Regions from separate parts of the Micromonospora taraxaci genome, predicted to be linked through region 3. Evidence: predicted binding sites of a transcription regulator. Region 3 holds the regulator's gene; each other region holds the start of a gene.
What was found. Region 3 encodes HrcA, which represses chaperone genes, less so after heat shock. Its sites were predicted from a motif close to GGTTNGCACNCTCNNNNNGAGNGTGCNAACC; they were not measured.
Positions count from the first base shown of each region.

Region 1: groL (chaperonin GroEL) is a predicted target of HrcA. The motif match lies at 2,853-2,883, and genes of this name have one in related genera.
Region 2: groES (co-chaperone GroES) is a predicted target of HrcA. The motif match lies at 3,809-3,839, and genes of this name have one in related genera.

Region 1 is NZ_VIWZ01000001.1:779,837-786,008, reverse strand. Features, by position in the region: gene FHU34_RS03720 (GNAT family N-acetyltransferase) at 1-649, shown strand, start outside; gene FHU34_RS03715 (hypothetical protein) at 729-977, shown strand; gene groL (chaperonin GroEL) at 1,036-2,658, opposite strand; gene FHU34_RS03705 (hypothetical protein) at 2,931-4,118, opposite strand; gene FHU34_RS03700 (cold-shock protein) at 4,214-4,417, opposite strand; gene FHU34_RS03695 (GNAT family N-acetyltransferase) at 4,727-5,260, shown strand; gene paaN (phenylacetic acid degradation protein PaaN) at 5,365-6,172, opposite strand, start outside.
Region 2 is NZ_VIWZ01000001.1:1,129,451-1,135,622, reverse strand. Features, by position in the region: gene FHU34_RS05440 (molybdopterin-dependent oxidoreductase) at 1-1,515, opposite strand, end outside; gene groL (chaperonin GroEL) at 1,649-3,289, opposite strand; gene groES (co-chaperone GroES) at 3,360-3,674, opposite strand; gene FHU34_RS05425 (THUMP-like domain-containing protein) at 3,935-5,131, shown strand; gene ybaK (Cys-tRNA(Pro) deacylase) at 5,142-5,621, shown strand; gene FHU34_RS05415 (sugar ABC transporter substrate-binding protein) at 5,799-6,172, shown strand, end outside.
Region 3 is NZ_VIWZ01000001.1:1,714,151-1,720,322, reverse strand. Features, by position in the region: gene FHU34_RS08185 (16S rRNA (uracil(1498)-N(3))-methyltransferase) at 1-478, opposite strand, end outside; gene dnaJ (molecular chaperone DnaJ) at 480-1,625, opposite strand; gene hrcA (heat-inducible transcriptional repressor HrcA) at 1,697-2,719, opposite strand; gene FHU34_RS08170 (DUF4870 domain-containing protein) at 2,946-3,578, shown strand; gene hemW (radical SAM family heme chaperone HemW) at 3,783-5,006, opposite strand; gene FHU34_RS08160 (enoyl-CoA hydratase-related protein) at 5,026-5,835, shown strand; gene FHU34_RS08155 (SDR family NAD(P)-dependent oxidoreductase) at 5,926-6,172, opposite strand, start outside.

The sequences.
Region 1 (6,172 bases), 930 kb from region 3:
CGGCCGTTCGCTGCTGCGCCGGGCCGAGCAGGTGCTCGCCGAGCGCGGCGTGACCGAGGTGCTGTTGGCCGGGAACCCGCCGTACTACGCGTGGCCGGGCATCGACGTCCGCTACACGCCGGCGGTGTGCGCCGCCCTGGCGCTGGGCTACCAGCAGGACCGGACCGCCTGGAACATGACCGCCGACCTGTCGTACGACGGGTCGCCGGCACTGCGGTCCACGGAGGCGGCCGAGCGTCGGCTGGCCGACCAGGGCGTGACCGTACGCCGGGCGGAGCCGAGGGACCTGCCGGCGCTCACCGCGTTCGCCCGGGCCACCTTCGGCGGCACGTGGGACGGCGAGTTGAGCGGGTCGGTGGGTCGTGACGGCGCTGGCTGCCACCTGGCGGAGCGGGGCGGCGAGGTGCTCGGCTTCGCCGCGTACGGGTCGTCGCGGCCGAGCTGGTTCGGGCCGATGGGCACCGCGCCGGCAGCCGAGGGCTCGGGCATCGGTGGGGTGCTGCTGCGGCGCTGCCTCCGGGATCAGCAGGCAGCCGGGCTGGACCGGGCGCAGATCGGCTGGGTGGGGCCGGTGCCGTTCTACTCGGGCAGCGCGGGCGCCTGGATCGAGCGGGTCTTCTTCCTGTACCGACGGACGTTGACGGAATAAACACGTCAAACGGGACATGGATCCATTCGCCCGCATCGGGCCATCGATGCCCCCTACCGTTTCGGTAGAGGAGGCAGCCATGACCACGGATGACGACCAGACCGAGGACGGCCCGCCGATCACCTGGAAACCGGTCGGCGAGCTCCCCGGCCAACTGCCGTTCGACCGGCTCGACTACGGCGATGCCGAGCAACTCGCCGAGATGACCACCGACGGGGAGCCGCCGGTGGTCGAGGAGCCGCGCGAGATGGTGGACGCCCCGATCCAACTGCTTCCGCCGTACGACCGGGCGCAGAAACGGCGCAACCAGCGCCCCCTACCGACCTGACGACGAACGGGGCGGACCGCGTCAGCGGCCCGCCCCGTTCGGTGTGTCGGAACTGGACTCAGAAGTCCATGTCCCCGCCACCCGGGCCAGCCGGGGCAGCCGGGGTCTTCTCCGGCTTGTCCGCGACAACGGCCTCGGTGGTGAGGAACAGCGCCGCGATGGAAGCGGCGTTCTGCAGCGCGGAGCGCGTCACCTTGGCCGGGTCGATGATGCCCGCGGCCAGCAGGTCGACGTACTCGCCGTTGGCGGCGTTGAGGCCGTGACCCGACTCGAGGTTACGGACCTTCTCCACCACGACGCCGCCCTCGAGGCCGGCGTTGACGGCGATCTGCCGCAGCGGGGCGTCCAGCGCGACCTTGACGATGTTCGCACCGGTCGCCTCGTCGCCGACCAGGTCGAGCTTGTCGAAGGCGGTCTTGCCGGCCTGGACCAGCGCGACGCCACCACCCGGGACGATGCCCTCCTCGACGGCGGCCTTCGCGTTGCGAACGGCGTCCTCGATGCGGTGCTTGCGCTCCTTGAGCTCGACCTCGGTGGCCGCGCCGACCTTGATGACCGCAACGCCGCCGGCCAGCTTGGCCAGCCGCTCCTGCAGCTTCTCCCGGTCGTAGTCGGAGTCGCTCTTGTCGATCTCGGCCCGGATCTGGTTGACCCGACCCTGGATCTGCTCGGCGTCACCGGCACCGTCGACGATGGTGGTCTCGTCCTTGGTCACCACGACCTTGCGGGCGCGGCCCAGCATGTCGAGGCTGGCGGCGTCGAGCTTGAGGCCGACCTCCTCGCTGATGACCTGGCCACCGGCGAGGATGGCGATGTCGGTCAGCATGGCCTTGCGGCGGTCACCGAAGCCCGGCGCCTTGACGGCGACCGACTTGAAGGTGCCACGGACCTTGTTGACCACCAGGGTGGCGAGGGCCTCGCCCTCCAGGTCCTCGGCGATGATCAGCAGCGGCTTGCCCGACTGCATGACCTTCTCCAGGATCGGGAGCAGGTCCTTCACCGACGAGATCTTGCTGTTGGCGATCAGGATGTACGGGTCGTCGAAGACGGCCTCCATACGCTCCGGGTCGGTCATGAAGTAGGCCGAGATGTAGCCCTTGTCGAAGCGCATACCCTCGGTGAGCTCCAGCTCCAGCCCGAAGGTGTTGCTCTCCTCGACGGTGATGACGCCTTCCTTGCCGACCTTGTCCATCGCCTCGGCGATGATCTCGCCGACGGTGCTGTCGCCAGCGGAGATGGAGGCGGTGGAGGCGATCTGCTCCTTGGTCTCGACGTCCTTGGCGAGCTTGGACAGCTCCTCCGAGACGCTCGCGACCGCGGCCTCGATGCCCCGCTTCAGGGCCATCGGGTTGGCACCGGCGGCCACGTTGCGCAGGCCCTCGCGAACCAGGGCCTGGGCCAGGACGGTCGCCGTCGTCGTGCCGTCACCGGCAACGTCGTCGGTCTTCTTGGCGACCTCCTTGACCAGCTCAGCGCCGATCTTCTCGTACGGGTCCTCGAGCTCGATCTCCTTGGCGATGCTCACACCATCGTTGGTGATGGTGGGGGCACCCCACTTCTTCTCGAGCACGACGTTGCGGCCCTTGGGGCCGAGGGTCACCTTTACGGCGTCGGCGAGCTGGTTCATGCCCCGCTCGAGGCCGCGGCGCGCCTCTTCGTCGAACGCGATCATCTTGGCCATACGGCGTTGTCCTCCTGGACACTCACGGGCCACCCGAGATGTGTGCCTCGGATGGGCCGCCTGGTGTACGCACCTTGGGACGTCGCCACCTGGCGACGACGACGTCCTTCGGCCGGGCCGGATAGCCCGCGACGACCGGCCATGTGCCGCCCCGGCGTCTCCACGCCGGTGCAACCTGGCCCCACCGTCCCGACCATTGGCACTCACGGTATGCGAGTGCCAATGACTTGTTTAGCACTCTCCCCTGCCGAGTGCAAGCACGATGAGGCCGCTCAGCCGAGTTCGGCGGCCAGTCCGGCAGCGTTCACCGGCGCCTCATGGGCGCGCTGCTCGGTGTACGTCAGCAGCAGACCGATCATCTGGGCGAGGTGGGCCGGCAGGGCCAGGACCGCGGTGACTCCGATCACCACCACCGCACCGACCGCGGTGCCCGCCGAGGCGAAGGGATCCGTACCGAACGCGGCGGTGCCGAAGCCTTCGATGGCGCTGGCGACGAAGCTGACGACGATCACCGCGAGGGCCACCAGCGCCACCCGGCCGAGCAGCAGGCCGAGCCGGTCGTGGAACATCCGGAACGATCGGCCGATCGGGTTGTGGCGCTCGAAGAGGTAGACCGGGCCGGCCATGCTCAGCGCGAACGCCAGGTAGATGCCCGGGAGTACGCAGAAGCAGACTCCGATGCCGATGAGCAGACTGACCAGCAGGGTCCAGCCCCACAGTCCGAGCGCCCGACGAAGGCCGTAGCGGAGCGCGGAGTCGAGGCTGGCCGGCTGACCCACGGCCTGCCGGGTGATCACCCAACTACCGGCGGCCCACCCGATGGCCTGCACCAGGCCGATCACCAGACTCCCGCCGACCAGCACGGCCAAAAGACCCGCCAGTTCCGCGACGAAGTTGTCCGGCAGCGCGGCTGTCGAACTCGTCTCGACCTCGGCAGCCCACGTGGCCGACGGGTCCAACCCGAGAGAGATCACCGACAGCACCGCCGCGGGCAACACCTGGGTGAGCAGCATGATGGGCACCAACTGCCGCCAGCCCCGGCGCAGCGCCTCCCCGCACCTGGTGAACCAGCCGCCGATGCCGGCGCCGGGTGGGGTGACCAGGGGATCGTTCGGGTCGAAGCCGTAACCGGGCGGGTACCACCCGATCGGCGGCCCCGGATGCCACTGTTGCCCGCCGTAGGGACCCGCGCCGGGCGGGTAGCCCCCGGTGGGCGGAAACACCCAGCCCTGCGGCGGCGGACCCCAGGCGCCCTGCGCCGGATCCGCACCCGGCGGAGGACCGCCCGCACCCCAGGCACCCTGCGCGGGGTCCCACCCCGGTGGAGGACCGGCCGGCGGTACGCCTGGTTCCCCACCCGGCGGCGGACCGGCAGGGCCGGGTTGGCTCTGGGTCGGGTCGGACGGGCCCGGCTCACCCGGCCCGGACGGTGGGGTGGACGAGGGTGGCTGGTCGGTCATGAACGCTCCTCAGCATCGGCTGGAACGGTTCACGATCTTCCCGGTTGCGCGCCCGTGCCGCTGCCCCGACGCGCGGGGCTGTCGGTGCACGAAATTCAGCCGATGACGCGTACGTGTTCCGCCTGCGGACCCTTCTGGCCCTGCGCGATCTCGAACTCCACCCGCTGGCCGTCCTCCAACGCCTTGTAGCCGTCCATCTCGATCGCGGAGAAGTGGACGAACACGTCCTGACCGCCGTCGACGGCGATGAAGCCGTAACCCTTTTCGGCGTTGAACCACTTCACGGAACCCTGTGCCACGGTGCCACTTCCCTCACTCTGCGCGGCGTTGCCTGCCCGGCGCACGACACAGCCGGACGCCATCGGAGCACCGCTCAGCAATCGATGACGGCCATTGAAAGCGGTGACCGAAATCGCACGCTACACGAGGAGTGACAGCCGTGCACGACCACAAATCGGGCATATTTCAGTGCGGCTGGATCATGTCGGCGGACCGGTTTTCCGATCCACCGGGATCCAGGGTGGTGGATGGCGGTGAGGGCCCATGGGCTACCGGCGGCTGAGAGGCGCGGCCGGAAACCGGTTCCGCCCTGTGGTAGGCATGCGGACATGACCATCGACACCGGTTCGCCCGGCCTGCGGCAGGCGGAGATCCGCCGGGTTCGGCCGATGGATGCCGCCCGGATGCGGGCGCTGCGCCTGGAGATGCTCGCCGACGCGCCGTTGGCCTTCCTGGAGACGATCGCGGACGCGGCGGCCCGGTCCCACGCCGAGTACGCCGCGCGGGTCGCCTACACCTCCGCCGGCCCGAACAACGCGCAGTTCGTCGCGGACCCGGGCCGTGGGCGGCTGGTCGGGCACGCCGGCGGCACCATCGCTCCGACCGAGGCGGGGCTGACCGTGATCTACGCCGTGTACGTCACGCCGACCTGGCGGGGCAGCGGCCTGCTCGGCGAGCTGATCGACGGTGTGGCCGCCTGGTCGCGGTCCTGCGGCCGACCGGAGTTGCTGCTGGAGGTCGTGGTGGGCAACGACCGCGCCTACCGCGCCTACCAACGGCTCGGTTTCGAGGACACCGGCGTACGGGTCCCCCACCCGAACATCCCCGCGATGACGGAGCTGCAGATGCGCCGCCCAGCCTGACCCCCCCACCCTCCCCTCCCGCCAGCGACCGGTGATCAAGAGGTTTGCGTCAGGAACCGCTCTCGCGCTGACGCAAACCTCTTGATCACTTCGGCCGTCGAGTGTCAGGCCGGTCGTCGGGACTGGACGATCCGGAAGCGGTTCGCCACGTACGCGCCGTCGGTCAGGGCCGCGTTGGCCGCCGCGTTGGCGCCACTGCCGTGGAAGTCGGAGAACGCCGCCGACTGGTTCACGAAGACCCCGCCGGTGAGGTTGCAGGACAGGTGCACCCCCACCTCGACCGCGACCGCCTCGGTGGCGTCCAGCACCGACTCGTCGGTGGAGTAGACCCCAGCGGTGAGCGCGCCCTTCTCGCCGACCGTGCGACGCAGCAGCTCCAGGCTGTGCGCCGTCGAGTCGGTCGCGATGGCGAACGAGATGGGCCCGAACCACTCCCGGCCGTACGTCTCCGCGTCGTCAGCGGCCAGCTTCACGATCGTCGGGGTACGCACCACCGCGTCGGCGTACGCCGGGTGGTCCACGGTCCGCGACTCCAACACCGGCTCGCCGACCTTGGTGACCTCGGCCAACCGCTCCAACACCCCGTCGTTGACGATGGCGCCGGTCAGCTCCACACCCCGGGCCGGGTCGGCGGTGAGCTTGCCGACCGCTGCGGCGATCCCGCCGGCCACCTCGTCGAAGCTCTTGTGCCCCTGGTCGGTGTCGATGCCGCCGGCCGGGATGAGGATGTTCTGCGAGGTGGTGCACATCTGACCGCTGTAGAGGGTCAGCGTGAAACCGAGGTTGCGGCACATGCCGGCGAAGTCGTCGGTGGAGTCGATGACGACGGTGTTCAGACCGGCCTTCTCGGTGTAGACCGACGCCTGCCGGGCGTGCGTCTCCAGCCAGTCGCCGTACTCGGTGGAACCGGTG
Region 2 (6,172 bases), 580 kb from region 3:
GGTCGCGTCCGTCGCCCGGACCTGGAGGCGATGCTCGCCCGGCGTGGCGTCCCAACTCCACGACCACTGCACCCAGGTGTCCACCGACACCGTCGGAGCCAGTGTCGCCTCCTGCCAGGGCCCGCCGTCGACGCGTACCTCGACGCGGCGGATGCCCCGGTGCTGCGCCCACGCCACCCCCGCGACGGTGATCGGGCCGGGGGTCAACCGGTTGCGTCGGCGGGGCGCGTCGATCCGGGACTGGGTCTTGATCGGGCCCTGGGCGGACCAGCCGCGCGGCACCCAGTACGCGTCGAAGTCGGCGAACCGGGTCAGCTCCAGCTCGGTCACCCACTTGCACGCCGACACGTAGCCGTAGAGGCCGGGCACCACCATCCGGACCGGGAAGCCGTGCTCGACCGGCAGCGGCTCGCCGTTCATGCCGACCGCCAGGAGGGCGTCCCGCCCGTCGCGCAGCGCGGCGGTGGGGGTGCCGCAGGTCCAGCCGTCGACCGACCGGCCAACCACCTGGTCGGCGTCCTCGTCCGGGTCCACCTCGTCGAGCAGTTCCCGCAGGGGTACGCCGAGCCAGCGGGCATTGCCGATCAGGTCCCCACCCACCTCGTTGGAGACGCACGCCAGCGTGACGTACCGCTCCACCAGCGGCCGGGCCAGCAGGTCGGCGTACGTGTAGGTGCGCTCGGTGCCGACCCGACCGTGGATCCGCAGCCGCCAGGTGTCCGGATCGACCTGCGGTACGACCAGCGCGGTGTCGATCCGGTAGAAGCCGAGGTTCGGAGTGACGTACGGCGCGAGTTGCGCCAGCGAGAGGTCCGCGCCGGCCGGCACGGCCGGCGCGGGGGCGACCGGTGCGGGTAGTCGGATCGCGTCCCGGGCGGCGGAGACGCCGCGTCGTCCCGCCAACCAGCGCCCACCGAGACCGGCCACCACTGCGGTGCCGAGCAGCACCCCACTGCCGGTGAGGAACCGTCGCCGGGACTCGGGGTCGACCTCGGCAGGGCCGTCCGCCCCGACGGGGGCCACCGGCACGGGCGCGGCGGGCGGCACGGTCGGGGTGGGTGGCGACCAGGGCCACGGGTCCAGTTCGAACGGCCCGTCGATGAACAGCCAGAGCACCAGGGCGCCGAGGCCGGCGCCGACCAGCGACGGCAACGCGTCGAAGGCGTCCGCACCGGAGCGGGTCACCGCGGCGGCCACGCCGATGACACCGAACGCGGCGATGCCGGCCAGGCCGAACGCCAACCGACGGACCGCCAGCACACCGAACAGCGCGGCGAACCCTGCCAGCAACAGGCCCGTGCCGACCAGCAGCGCAATCTTGTCGGCGGTGCCGAAGATGTCGATGGCCAGTTGCTTCAGCGACTCGGGGACGGCGTCCACGACCGCCCCGCCGACCGCTACCAGAGGCGCCGACCGGGGACCGGTCAGCACCGCCACCGGTTCGGCGATCCCGATCGCGACGGCGGCGGCGGTCACTCCGGCCAGCGCGGCGTAACGCCGCGACGTGGTGCTCATCGGCCCAGTGTGCGCGATCATCTCGCCCCGTCGCCAACAACGTCAGCGTTCGGTAATGACCTGGAAAGCGCGAGAACGGACCGGGGCACACCGCCGTACGACGGTGTGCCCCGGAACAGGTGTCGCTACCGGGTCAGAAGCCCGGGCCGTGCTGGTGGCCGTGACCGTGGCCGTGCCCACCGGCGGCGGCCGGCTCGGCCTGCTCCGGCTTGTCCACCACGAGGCTCTCCGTGGTGAGCAGCAGACCGGCGATCGAGGCGGCGTTGGTGACCGCGTTGCGGGTCACCTTCACCGGGTCGATGATGCCGGCCTTGACCAGGTCGACGTACTCGCCCTTGGCGGCGTCGAGGCCGTTGCCCCAGTCGAGGTCGGCGACCTTCTGCGTCACGACGTAGCCGTCGTGACCGGCGTTCTGGGCGATCCAGCGCAGCGGCTCGACGAGCGCCTTGCGGACGACCGAGACACCGACCTTCTCGTCACCGGTGAAGCCCAGGTCGTCGTCGAGCACCGAGAGGATCTGCACCAGAGCGGCACCGCCGCCGGGGACAGTGCCCTCCTCGACCGCTGCCTTGGTCGCCGCGATGGCGTCCTCGATGCGGTGCTTGCGCTCCTTCATCTCGACCTCGGTGGCCGCACCAGCCTTGATGACGGCGATGCCACCGGAGAGCTTCGCCAGCCGCTCGGCCAGCTTCTCCCGGTCCCAGTCGGAGTCGGAGGCCTCGATCTCCTTGCGGATCTGGGACACCCGGTCGGCGACGTCGGCCTTCTGGCCGCCGCCGTCGACGATCGTGGTGTTCTCCTTGTCGACCACGACGCGCCGAGCGGTGCCGAGCACCTCCAGGCCGACCTGGTCGAGCTTGTAGCCCAGCTCCGGGGCGACCAGCTCGGCACCCGTGGAGATCGCGATGTCCTGGAGCATCGCCTTGCGCCGGTCACCGAAGCCGGGGGCCTTGACCGCGCAGACCTTGAGGGTCTTGCGCAGCGAGTTGACCACCAGGGTGGAGAGCGCCTGGCCGTCCACGTCCTCGGCGATGATCAGCAGGGGCTTGCTGTTCTGCAGGACCTTCTCCAGCAGCGGCAGCAGCTCCTCGATCGCCGAGATCTTCTGGGTGGTGACCAGGATGTAAGCGTCCTCGAGGACGGACTCCTGGCTCTCCAGGTCGGTGACGAAGTTCGGCGAGATGAAGCCCTTGTCGAACTGGAGACCCTCGGTCACGTCCAGCTCGGTGGTCAGCATGGAGCCTTCCTCGACGGTGATGACACCGTCGCGGCCGACCCGCTCCATCGCCTCGGCGATCAGGTCGCCGATCGTGGCGTCCTGCGCGGAGATCGTCGCCACGTTCGCGATCGACTCCTTGCTGGTGACCTCGGCGGCACGGCCGAGCAGCGCCTCGGAGACCTTGACGGCCGCCGCGTCGATGCCCCGCTTGAGGCCGGCCGGGTTGGTCCCGGCGGTCACGTTGCGCAGACCCTCGCGAACCATCGCCTGGGCCAGCACGGTCGCGGTGGTGGTCCCGTCGCCGGCGACGTCGTTGGTCTTGGTCGCCACCTCCTTGACCAGCTGCGCGCCAAGGTTCTCGTACGGGTTGGTGAGCTCGATCTCCTTGGCGATGGTCACACCATCGTTGGTGATCGTCGGCGCACCGAATTTCTTGTCCAGGACGACGTTGCGCCCGCGCGGGCCGAGGGTGACCTTGACCGCGTCCGCGAGGGCGTTGACACCGTGCTCCAGCAGGTGCCGGGCGTCGTCCGAGAAGCTCAGGATCTTCGCCATTAATGTCCCTTCGAAGCGCCATTGCCCCGGCCCGGCGAGCCGGACCGGGGCAATGGAACTGATCGGTTGCTTACTTCTCGATGACCGCGAGGACGTCGCGGGCGGAGAGCACCAGGTACTCCTCGCCGGCGTACTTGACCTCGGTGCCGCCGTACTTCGAGTAGAGGACGGTGTCGCCGACCTGCACGTCAACCGGAACCCGGTTGCCGTTGTCGTCGACGCGCCCCGGGCCCACAGCGAGGACGGTGCCCTCCTGCGGCTTCTCCTTGGCGGTGTCGGGGATCACGATGCCCGACGCCGTGGTGGTCTCAGCCTCGTTCGCCTGGACCACGATGCGGTCCTCGAGCGGCTTGATCGCAACCTTGGTCGCGGTAGTCACGGGCATACCCTCCTGGGGTACTGGTTTCGTTGCTGGCCGGCGGGGCCGACCAGCGTCAATCTGCCTCATGCCACCGGGCGGGGCCGTCGTCGCGGGTGCCGGTCCGCCTGGCGTTGCGCACCCGGGTCGTGAGACCCGGAAGCTGGCACCCTCAGGGTGAGAGTGCTAATCGCAGGTTATTCCGTGGCTAGCACTCCGTCAAGGAGAGTGCCAGCGCGTCGCGCCCCGCCAGCCAGGATTCTTGGTTCGACCGGGAGAATGACCGGGTGGATCTCGATCAACTGGCGGCGCTGCGTACCCCCGAGGGGTCGGCCGCGCTCACGGCGGCGGCCGGTCTTGCCGGCGGTGATCCACTGGCCGCGGCCTCGGCGTTGCGCGCCGCCGGAGTGCCGCCGACGCTGGCCGCTGCGGCGCTCACCCAGGCCGAGCTGCGTCACCGGGCGGTCGGCAAGTTCGGCCCGGCCGCCGCCGGGATGTTCCTCACCCGCCCCGGCCTGGAACAGGCCACCCGCCGGGTCGTCGCCGACCGTCGGGCCGCCCGGCTGCACGCCGCCGGTGTGCGCACCCTGGCCGACCTCGGGTGCGGCCTCGGCGCCGACGCACTGGCCGCCGCCCGCGCCGGCATCCGGGTGTACGGGGTGGAGGCGGACCCGGTGACCGCCGCGATGGCCGCCGCCAACGCCGCGGCGGCCGGCCTGGCCGACCTGTTCACCGTCGAGTGCGGAGATGCCACAGCGTTCGACGTCTCCCAGGTCGACGGGGTCTTCTGCGACCCGGCCCGCCGCACGACCGGCACCGGCCGACGGATCTTCGACCCGCGCGCCTACTCGCCGCCGTGGGATTTCGTGACGGGGTTGGCCGAGCGGGTGCCGCACACCGTCGTGAAGGTGGCACCGGGCCTGGACCACGGGCTCATTCCAGCTGGCGCGGAGGCGGAGTGGGTAGGTGTGGACGGCGACCTGGTCGAGGCCGCGCTCTGGTGCGGTGAGCTAGCCGAGGTGCCCCGCCGCGCCACCCTCTACCGGCAGCAGGGCGGCGAGACCCGCCGCTACCAGCTCACCGGCTCGGGCACCGACGAGGCACCTGTCGGGCCGACGCGTCGCTACCTGTACGACCCGGACCCGGCGGTGGTCCGGGCGCACCTCGTCGCCGAACTCGCCGCCGAGCTGGACGCCACCCTCGGCGACCCGAGCATCGCCTACCTCTATGCCGACCGCCCCACCCGCACCCCGTACGCGCGCTGCCTGGAGATCACCGACGTGCTGCCGTTCTCGCTCAAGCGTCTGCGGGCGCTGTTGCGCGATCGCGGGGTGGGTCGGGTGGAGATCCTCAAGCGGGGTTCCGCGCTTACCCCGGAGCAGCTTCGGCGGGACCTGCGGCTGACCGGCGACGCCTCGGCCAGCCTGGTGCTCACCCGGGTCGCGAACGCACCGACAGTGCTGATCGGGCAGCCGGTGGTCTAGCGTCGTCGGTGTGGCGGGACAAGGCACTCCGGCAACGGCACTGTTGGTCAAGCGCGGGATCGCGCATCGCACCCATCCGTACCGGGTGTCGCCGGACGCCCCGAACTACGGCGCGTTGGTGGCGGTGGCGCTCGGCGTGGCACCGGAGCGCGTCTTCAAGTCGCTGGTGACCGAGGTCGACGGTGGGCTCACCGTCGCGGTCGTCCCGGTCACGGGTGAGGTGGACCTCAAGGCGCTCGCGGCGGCGGTCGGCGGCAAGCGGGCGACGCTCGCCGAGCGGGCGGTCGCCGAGCGGGCCACCGGCTACGTACGCGGGGGGATCAGCCCGCTCGGGCAACGCCGCCGGTTGCCGACCGTGCTGGACGAGTCCGCGCTGGACCTCCCGACGATCTACGTCTCGGCTGGTCGGCGTGGCCTGCAGCTCGAACTGGCCGCGGCCGATCTGGTGGCGCTGACGGACGCGCGCACCGCGCCGCTGCAGACCCGCTGACGACATCCATGACGGCCGACCCGTTCCGGGATGGCCGGGGAGTAACAGTCGCGTTGCTGAATTGTTATCGCTCCCAACAAACTTGGCACCTGCGCGGTCTTGTGGAGCCGGTGTGACGCGAAATACGTTGCCGGACACAACAAAACGACACCTCCCCCACCCGAAAGGACCCTGCACATGCGTAAGGGGCTCCTCACCATCGCCGCCGTGGGCCTGCTCACGACCGGTGGATTGACCGCCTGCGGCGACGACGCCGGCTCTGGTTCGACCGACTCCAAGAAGACCCCCAAGATCGGCGTGATCCTCCCGGACAGCAAGTCCTCCGCCCGGTGGGAGACCGCGGACCGTCGCTTCCTGGAAGAGGCGTTCAAGGCCGCCGGCGTCCAGTACGACATCCAGAACGCCCAGAACGACAAGACCGCCTTCCAGACCATCGCCGACCAGATGATCACCAGCGGCGTCACCGCCCTGATGATCGTCAACCTGGACTCCGGTACCGGCAAGGCCGTGCTCGACAAGGCCAAGTCGCAGGGCGTCGCCACCATCGACTA
Region 3 (6,172 bases):
CCACCGTGGCGGTCGACTCGTCGGGCGCGCCGGCCACCACCGGCAACCACGGCCGGCGGGCCTGCTTGGCTGCCTCCCGGGCGGTCGCCACCCACTTCTCCCGTGCGCGTACGCCCCGGTCGCCGCGCCACTGGGTCACCGAGCGCGACGCCGCCCACGGCACGATCTCGTCGACGCCGACCTCGGTCATCGCCTGCACTGCCAACTCGCCCCGGTCGCCCTTCGCGATGCCCTGCACGGTGACGATCCGGGGTACGGGCGCGTCCGCGTACCCCCGGGAGGTGATGGTGACCTCCAGGCTGCCCCGGCCGACGGCGGTGACCACGGCGGCGGCCGTGCCGCCCCGCCCGTCGGCGAGCAGCAGCTCCTCGCCGACGCGCAGCCGCTGCACGGTGGCCGCGTGGTGCCCCTCCGGGCCGTCCAGGGTCAGCGCGTCGCCGGTGGGCAGCGCCTCGACCAGGAACAGCGGTGCGGACACCTCAGGCGTGCCCGTTGAACGCGTCGCGCATCCGGGAGAAGAAGCCGCCCTGCTTGGACAACTCGGCGACCTCCTCACCACGGGTCTTGGCGAAGTCGCGCAGCATCTTCTCCTGGTCCGGGTCGAGCTTGGTCGGGGTCCGCACGTCCAGGTGCACGTAGAGGTCGCCCCGGCCGGTGCCGCGCAGGTGCGGTACGCCCCGGGCGCGCAGTCGCAGCGTGCTGGCCGGCTGGGTGCCGGCCTTGACGTCCACGGTCTCCTCGCTGTCCAGGGTCTTGATGGTCAGCCGGGTGCCCAACGCCGCCGCGGTCATCGGCACGGTGACCCGGCAGTGCAGGTCGTCGCCCTTGCGGGAGTAGACGTCGTGCGGGCGCTCGTGGATCTCCACGTAGAGGTCACCGGCGGTGCCGCCACCGGGGCCTACCTCGCCCTGCTGGGCCAGCCGGATCCGCATGCCGTCCTCGACGCCGGCCGGGATCTTGACGGTCAGCGAGCGGCGGGTCCGCACCCGGCCGTCGCCGGCGCAGGTCGGGCAGGGGTGCGGGATGGTGGTGCCGTAGCCCTGGCACACGGTGCACGGCCGGGCGGAGACGACCTGGCCGAGGAAGGTGCGCTGCACCGACTGCACCTCGCCCCGACCGGCACACGCCTCGCAGGTCGCCAGGTGCGTGCCGGCGGCCGTGCCGGCGCCGGAGCAGGTGGTGCAGAGCACTGCGGTGTCGACGGTGATCGGCGCCTCGACGCCGAACGCCGTCTCGTGCAGGTCGAGTTCGAGTCGCAGGATCGCGTCGGCGCCCGGGCGGGTACGCGGGCGCGGGCCACGGGCGTTGCCCCCGGCACCGCCGAAGAACGCGTCCATGATGTCCTGGAAACCGACGAACGGACCGGCGCCTCCGGGACCCCCGGGGCCGCCGGCACCGCCGCCGCCCGGGGCGAGCGGGTCGCCACCCAGGTCGACGATCTGCCGCTTCCGGTCGTCCGAGAGGACCTCGTACGCGGCGTTGATGTCCTTGAACTTCTCCTGAGCCTCCGGGTCCGGATTGACGTCCGGGTGGAACTGGCGCGCCAGCTTGCGGTAGGCGCGCTTGATCTCGTCATCGGAGGCTTCCCGGCTCACACCGAGAATGCCGTAGTAGTCCCTGGCCACTGCGTTCCGTGTCCTCATGTTCGTCTCGCGTTGCGCCGATCCGGCAGCCGCCGGCCGTCGGCCCTGACTGGTCAGTTCTGGGCCAGCAACTCGCCCACGTAGCGTGCCACGGCGCGCACCGTGGCGATGTTGCCGGGGTAGTCCATCCGGGTGGGCCCCAGCACCCCCAGACCGCCGACGATCGTCGCGCCCGGGCCGTAGCCGGTGCTGACCACCGACGCGGCCCGCAGGTTGTCGAACTCGTTCTCGTCGCCGATCAGCACCCGGGTCGTGCTCGGCTCGGTCTCGCCGATGAGCTTGAGGAGCACGACCTCCTCCTCCAGGGCCTCGAGGATCGGCCGCAGGGAACCCTGGAAGTCGAGCAGGCCACCCCGCGTGAGGTTCGCGGTGCCGGCCAGCGCGATGCGTTCCTCGCTCCGCTCGACGAGCGTCTCCAGCAGCACGGTGGAGAGCATGGTCATCGTCGGCCGCAGCTCGGCGGACGACTCGTCGACCAGTGCCTGCACCAGTGGCGGGGTGTCGGACAGCCGGGCCCCGGCCAACTTCTCGTTGACCAGCCGACGCAGGTCGGTGACGTCGTCGGCGGGCACCGGCCGGGGCAGCTCCACCAGCCGCTGCTCCACCCGCCCGGTGTCGGCGATCATGACGAGCATCAGCCGGGTGGTGGAGATCGGCACCAGCTCCAGGTGCCGCACCGAGGAGCGGGCCAGGCTCGGGTACTGCACGACGGCCACCTGCCGCGTCAACTGGGCGAGCAGCCGCACCGTGCGGTGCACCACGTCGTCGAGGTCCACCGCTCCGACCAGGAAGCGCTCGATGGCCCGGCGCTCGGCCGGACTGAGCGGCTTGACCCGGGACAACCGGTCGACGAAGAGTCGGTAACCGCGGTCGGTGGGCACCCGGCCGGCGCTCGTGTGCGGCTGCCGGATGTAGCCCTCCTCCTCCAGCACGGCCATGTCGTTGCGGACCGTGGCCGGGGAGACCCCGAGCTGGTGCCGCTCGACCAGCGCCTTGCTGCCGACCGGCTCCTGCGTGGAGACGTAGTCCTCGACGATGGCGCGGAGCACGGCGAGTTTTCGGTCGTCGAGACCCATCCTCCGCACCTCCTGTCGCACGTCGGCCGCCGGCTTCCTGGGCCGGCCGGGCCGTCCTGGCACTCGACTGTAGCGAGTGCCAGTCTACGTCGAGGTACCCGTCGACGCGATGATCAACGGCGGCCCGTCGGTGCGGCCCGCGCCACCTCGCCGGACCCGAACGGCCCACACTGCCGGGAGGTGTTGCTCTGGTGCGGCGTTGCCCGGTGCCCCTACCGTGACATCCATGACTGAACCTCCTCGCCCTCCCGGCGCGGGTGACCCCGGCAACTACCCGCCGGAGCCGACCTCCCCGGGTTCGTACCCGTCGGCCGAGCCACCCACCGCACCACTGTCCGGGGCACCCGGCCCGGGCGGCTATCCCCCGCCCGGTGGCTATCCGCCGCCCACCGGTGACCAACCGCCGTCAGGCGGCTACCCTCCGGCGGGCGGCTACCCTCCGCCCGGGGGCTATCCCCCGCCCGGCGGCGGCTACCCGACCGGTGGCGCGTACGGCGGCCCCGGCGGCGGCTACGCCAACAACGAGGACAAGACCTGGGCGCTCGTCGCGCACTTCGGCGGCGCCGCCGGCATGATCATCAGCGGCGGTGTGCTCGGCTGGATCGGCCCGCTGGTGGCCCTGCTGGCCCGTGGCAACCAGTCCCCGACCGTGCGGACGCACGCCGTGGCGGCGCTCAACTTCCAGCTCATCTGGTCGATCGTCGGCCTGATCGGCTGGGTGCTGTCCTGCATCCTGATCGGCTTCATCGGGGTCGGCGCGGCCATCATCCTCGGCGCGGTGTTCGGCATCCTCGCCGGCATCAAGGCCAACGAGGGGCAGCTCTACCGCTACCCGCTCTCCGCGAGCTTCGTCAAGTGAGACCTCGGGCCGGCCGCTCCCCCGGCCGGCCCGCCCCGCTAGGGCCTGTGTCAAAGTCCTCGGTCGAGCCGAGGCGGAGTCCGGGCGGCGGTCCGGTAAGGCGGATGTTCGTTCGGATACCGGTGTTGTATCCGGGCGAACATCCAACGCGGCCGGTCGTCGTCCGGGCCCGCCGCAGGCCGGCCAGGGGCTTTGACAGAGGCCCTAGGGCAGCAGATCGCGCACGACGGCGTCGGCGAGCAGCCGCCCGCGCAGCGTGAGCACGGCCCGGCCGGCCGCGTACTCGTCGGCGGCCAGCAGGCCGTCGGCCAGTGCCCGCTCGGCACCGGCCCGGCCGGCGGCGTCGAGCACTGTCAACGGCAGGCCGCTGGCGAGGCGGAGCCGCAGCATCACGTCCTCCATGTGCGCCTCGTCTGCCGTGAGCACCTCCCGGGCCAGACCCGGAGACGCGCCGGCGGCCAACCGCTGGGCGTACGCGGAGGGGTGCTTGACGTTCCACCACCGCACGCCGCCGACGTGGCTGTGTGCTCCCGGCCCCAGCCCCCACCAGTCCGCGCCGGTCCAGTAGAGCAGGTTGTGCCGGCACCGGGCCTCGTCGGTGGCCGCCCAGTTGGAGACCTCGTACCAGGAGAGTCCGGCCGCGTCGAGCGCGGCCTCCGCGGCCAGGTAGCGGTCCGCGGCCACGTCGTCACTGGGGTACGCCAGTTCGCCGCGCCGCATCCGGGCGGCGAGCCGGGTGCCGTCCTCGACGATCAGGGCGTACGCGCTGACGTGGTCCACCCCGGCGGCGACCACCTGCTCCAACGAGGCGGCGAAGTCCTCGGCCCGTTCTCCCGGCGTTCCGTAGATCAGGTCCAGGTTCACGTGCTCGAACCCGGCGTCGCGGGCTTCCAGCGCGGCGGCGGTGGCCCGGCCGGCGCTGTGTTTGCGGTCCAGGATCGCCAGCACTCCCGGCGACGCGGACTGCATGCCCAGTGAGATCCGGGTGTAGCCGGCAGCCCGCAGCAGCTTCAACGATTCCGGGGTGACCGATTCCGGGTTGGCTTCGGTGGTCACCTCGGCGTCGGCGGCCAACCCCCAGGTGCGGTCGATGCCGTCGAGGATGCGGGCCAGGTCGTCGGCGGGGAGCAGGGTGGGCGTGCCGCCGCCGACGAAGACGGTGTCGACCCGGGGCGGTGGGCTGTCGCCCAGCACCCGGGCGGCGAGCGCCAGCTCGGCCAGGACGGTGTCGGCGTACCCGTCGCGGCTTGCGCCACCGCCCAGCTCGGCTGCCGTGTAGGTGTTGAAGTCGCAGTAGCCGCAGCGACTGGCGCAGAACGGCACGTGGACGTACACGCCGAAGCCGCGCGCGCCGACCGCCGTGGTGGCGGTGGCGGGCAACGATCCGTCGACGGGGACGGTCTCACCATCTGGAAGGACGCCGGGCATGGCCACTAGTGTGCCCGGCATGACCTCTCCCGACGTCCTCGTGCGGGTCGCCACGGCCCGTGGGGTGACCACCCTCACCCTGGACAGCCCACACAACCGCAACGCGCTCTCCACAGCTCTCATGACTCAGCTGCTGGCCGGGCTGGGCGACGCGATCGCCGACGAGACGGTACGGGCGATCGTGCTCGACCACACCGGCCCGGTCTTCTGCTCCGGCGCGGACCTGAAGGAGACGGCCGCCGCGTACGCCAGCGGGACGGTGCCGGCCGGCATGCTGGGTGACGTACTCGCGGCGATCTGGGAGTGCCCGAAGCCGGTGCTGGCCCGGGTGGGTGGGCCGGCGCGGGCGGGCGGGCTGGGCCTGATCGCCGCCGCCGATCTCGCGGTCTGCGCCGACGAGGCGACGTTCGCGTTCACCGAGGTGCGGATCGGGGTGATCCCGGCGGTGATTTCGGCGACCGTGCTGCCCCGGCTGCACCCGCGTGCCGCGGCCGAGCTGTACCTGACCGGGGACACCTTCGACGGGCGGCGGGCCGCCCAGGTCGGCCTGGTCACGGCCTCCGTGCCCGCCGCCGAGCTGGACGCCGCGGTGCGGGGCTACTGCGACTCGCTGGTGCGGGGTGCTCCCGGCGCCTTGGCGGGCGCGAAGGAGTTGCTGCGTCGGCCGGGCACTGCCGAGCTGCGCGCCGACCTGGCCCGGCTGTCCGCCCTGTCGACCAGCTACTTCCTCTCCGACGAGGGGCGCGAGGGAGTCACCGCGTTCCGGGGAAAGAGATTGACTCGATGGGTGGCCGCTCTGGACGGTGGTTCCGCTGATCATGCCGGGTAGGGCCGGGGCTCACCGGTCGGCAGAGCGGGGCCACCGCCCCGCAGTGACCGTCGTGGGCGCCGCCTTCGGTCGGCGGCGCCCACACCTCGGTCACCACGCGGTCGCGCCGCCGTCGACCGGGTAGTTCGCGCCGGTGATGTAGGACGCCCGGTCGGAGGCCAGGAACACCACCAGTTCGGCGACCTCCTCGGGTTGGGCGAACCGCTTCAGCAGCGTCTTGCCGGTGATCGCGTCCCGGGCCGCCTGGTTGTCACCCAGGTCGCGCTCACTCGCCGGGCTGATGATGGGCCCGGGGCTGACCGCGACCGCCCGGATGCCGTGCGGCGCGCCTTCGAGA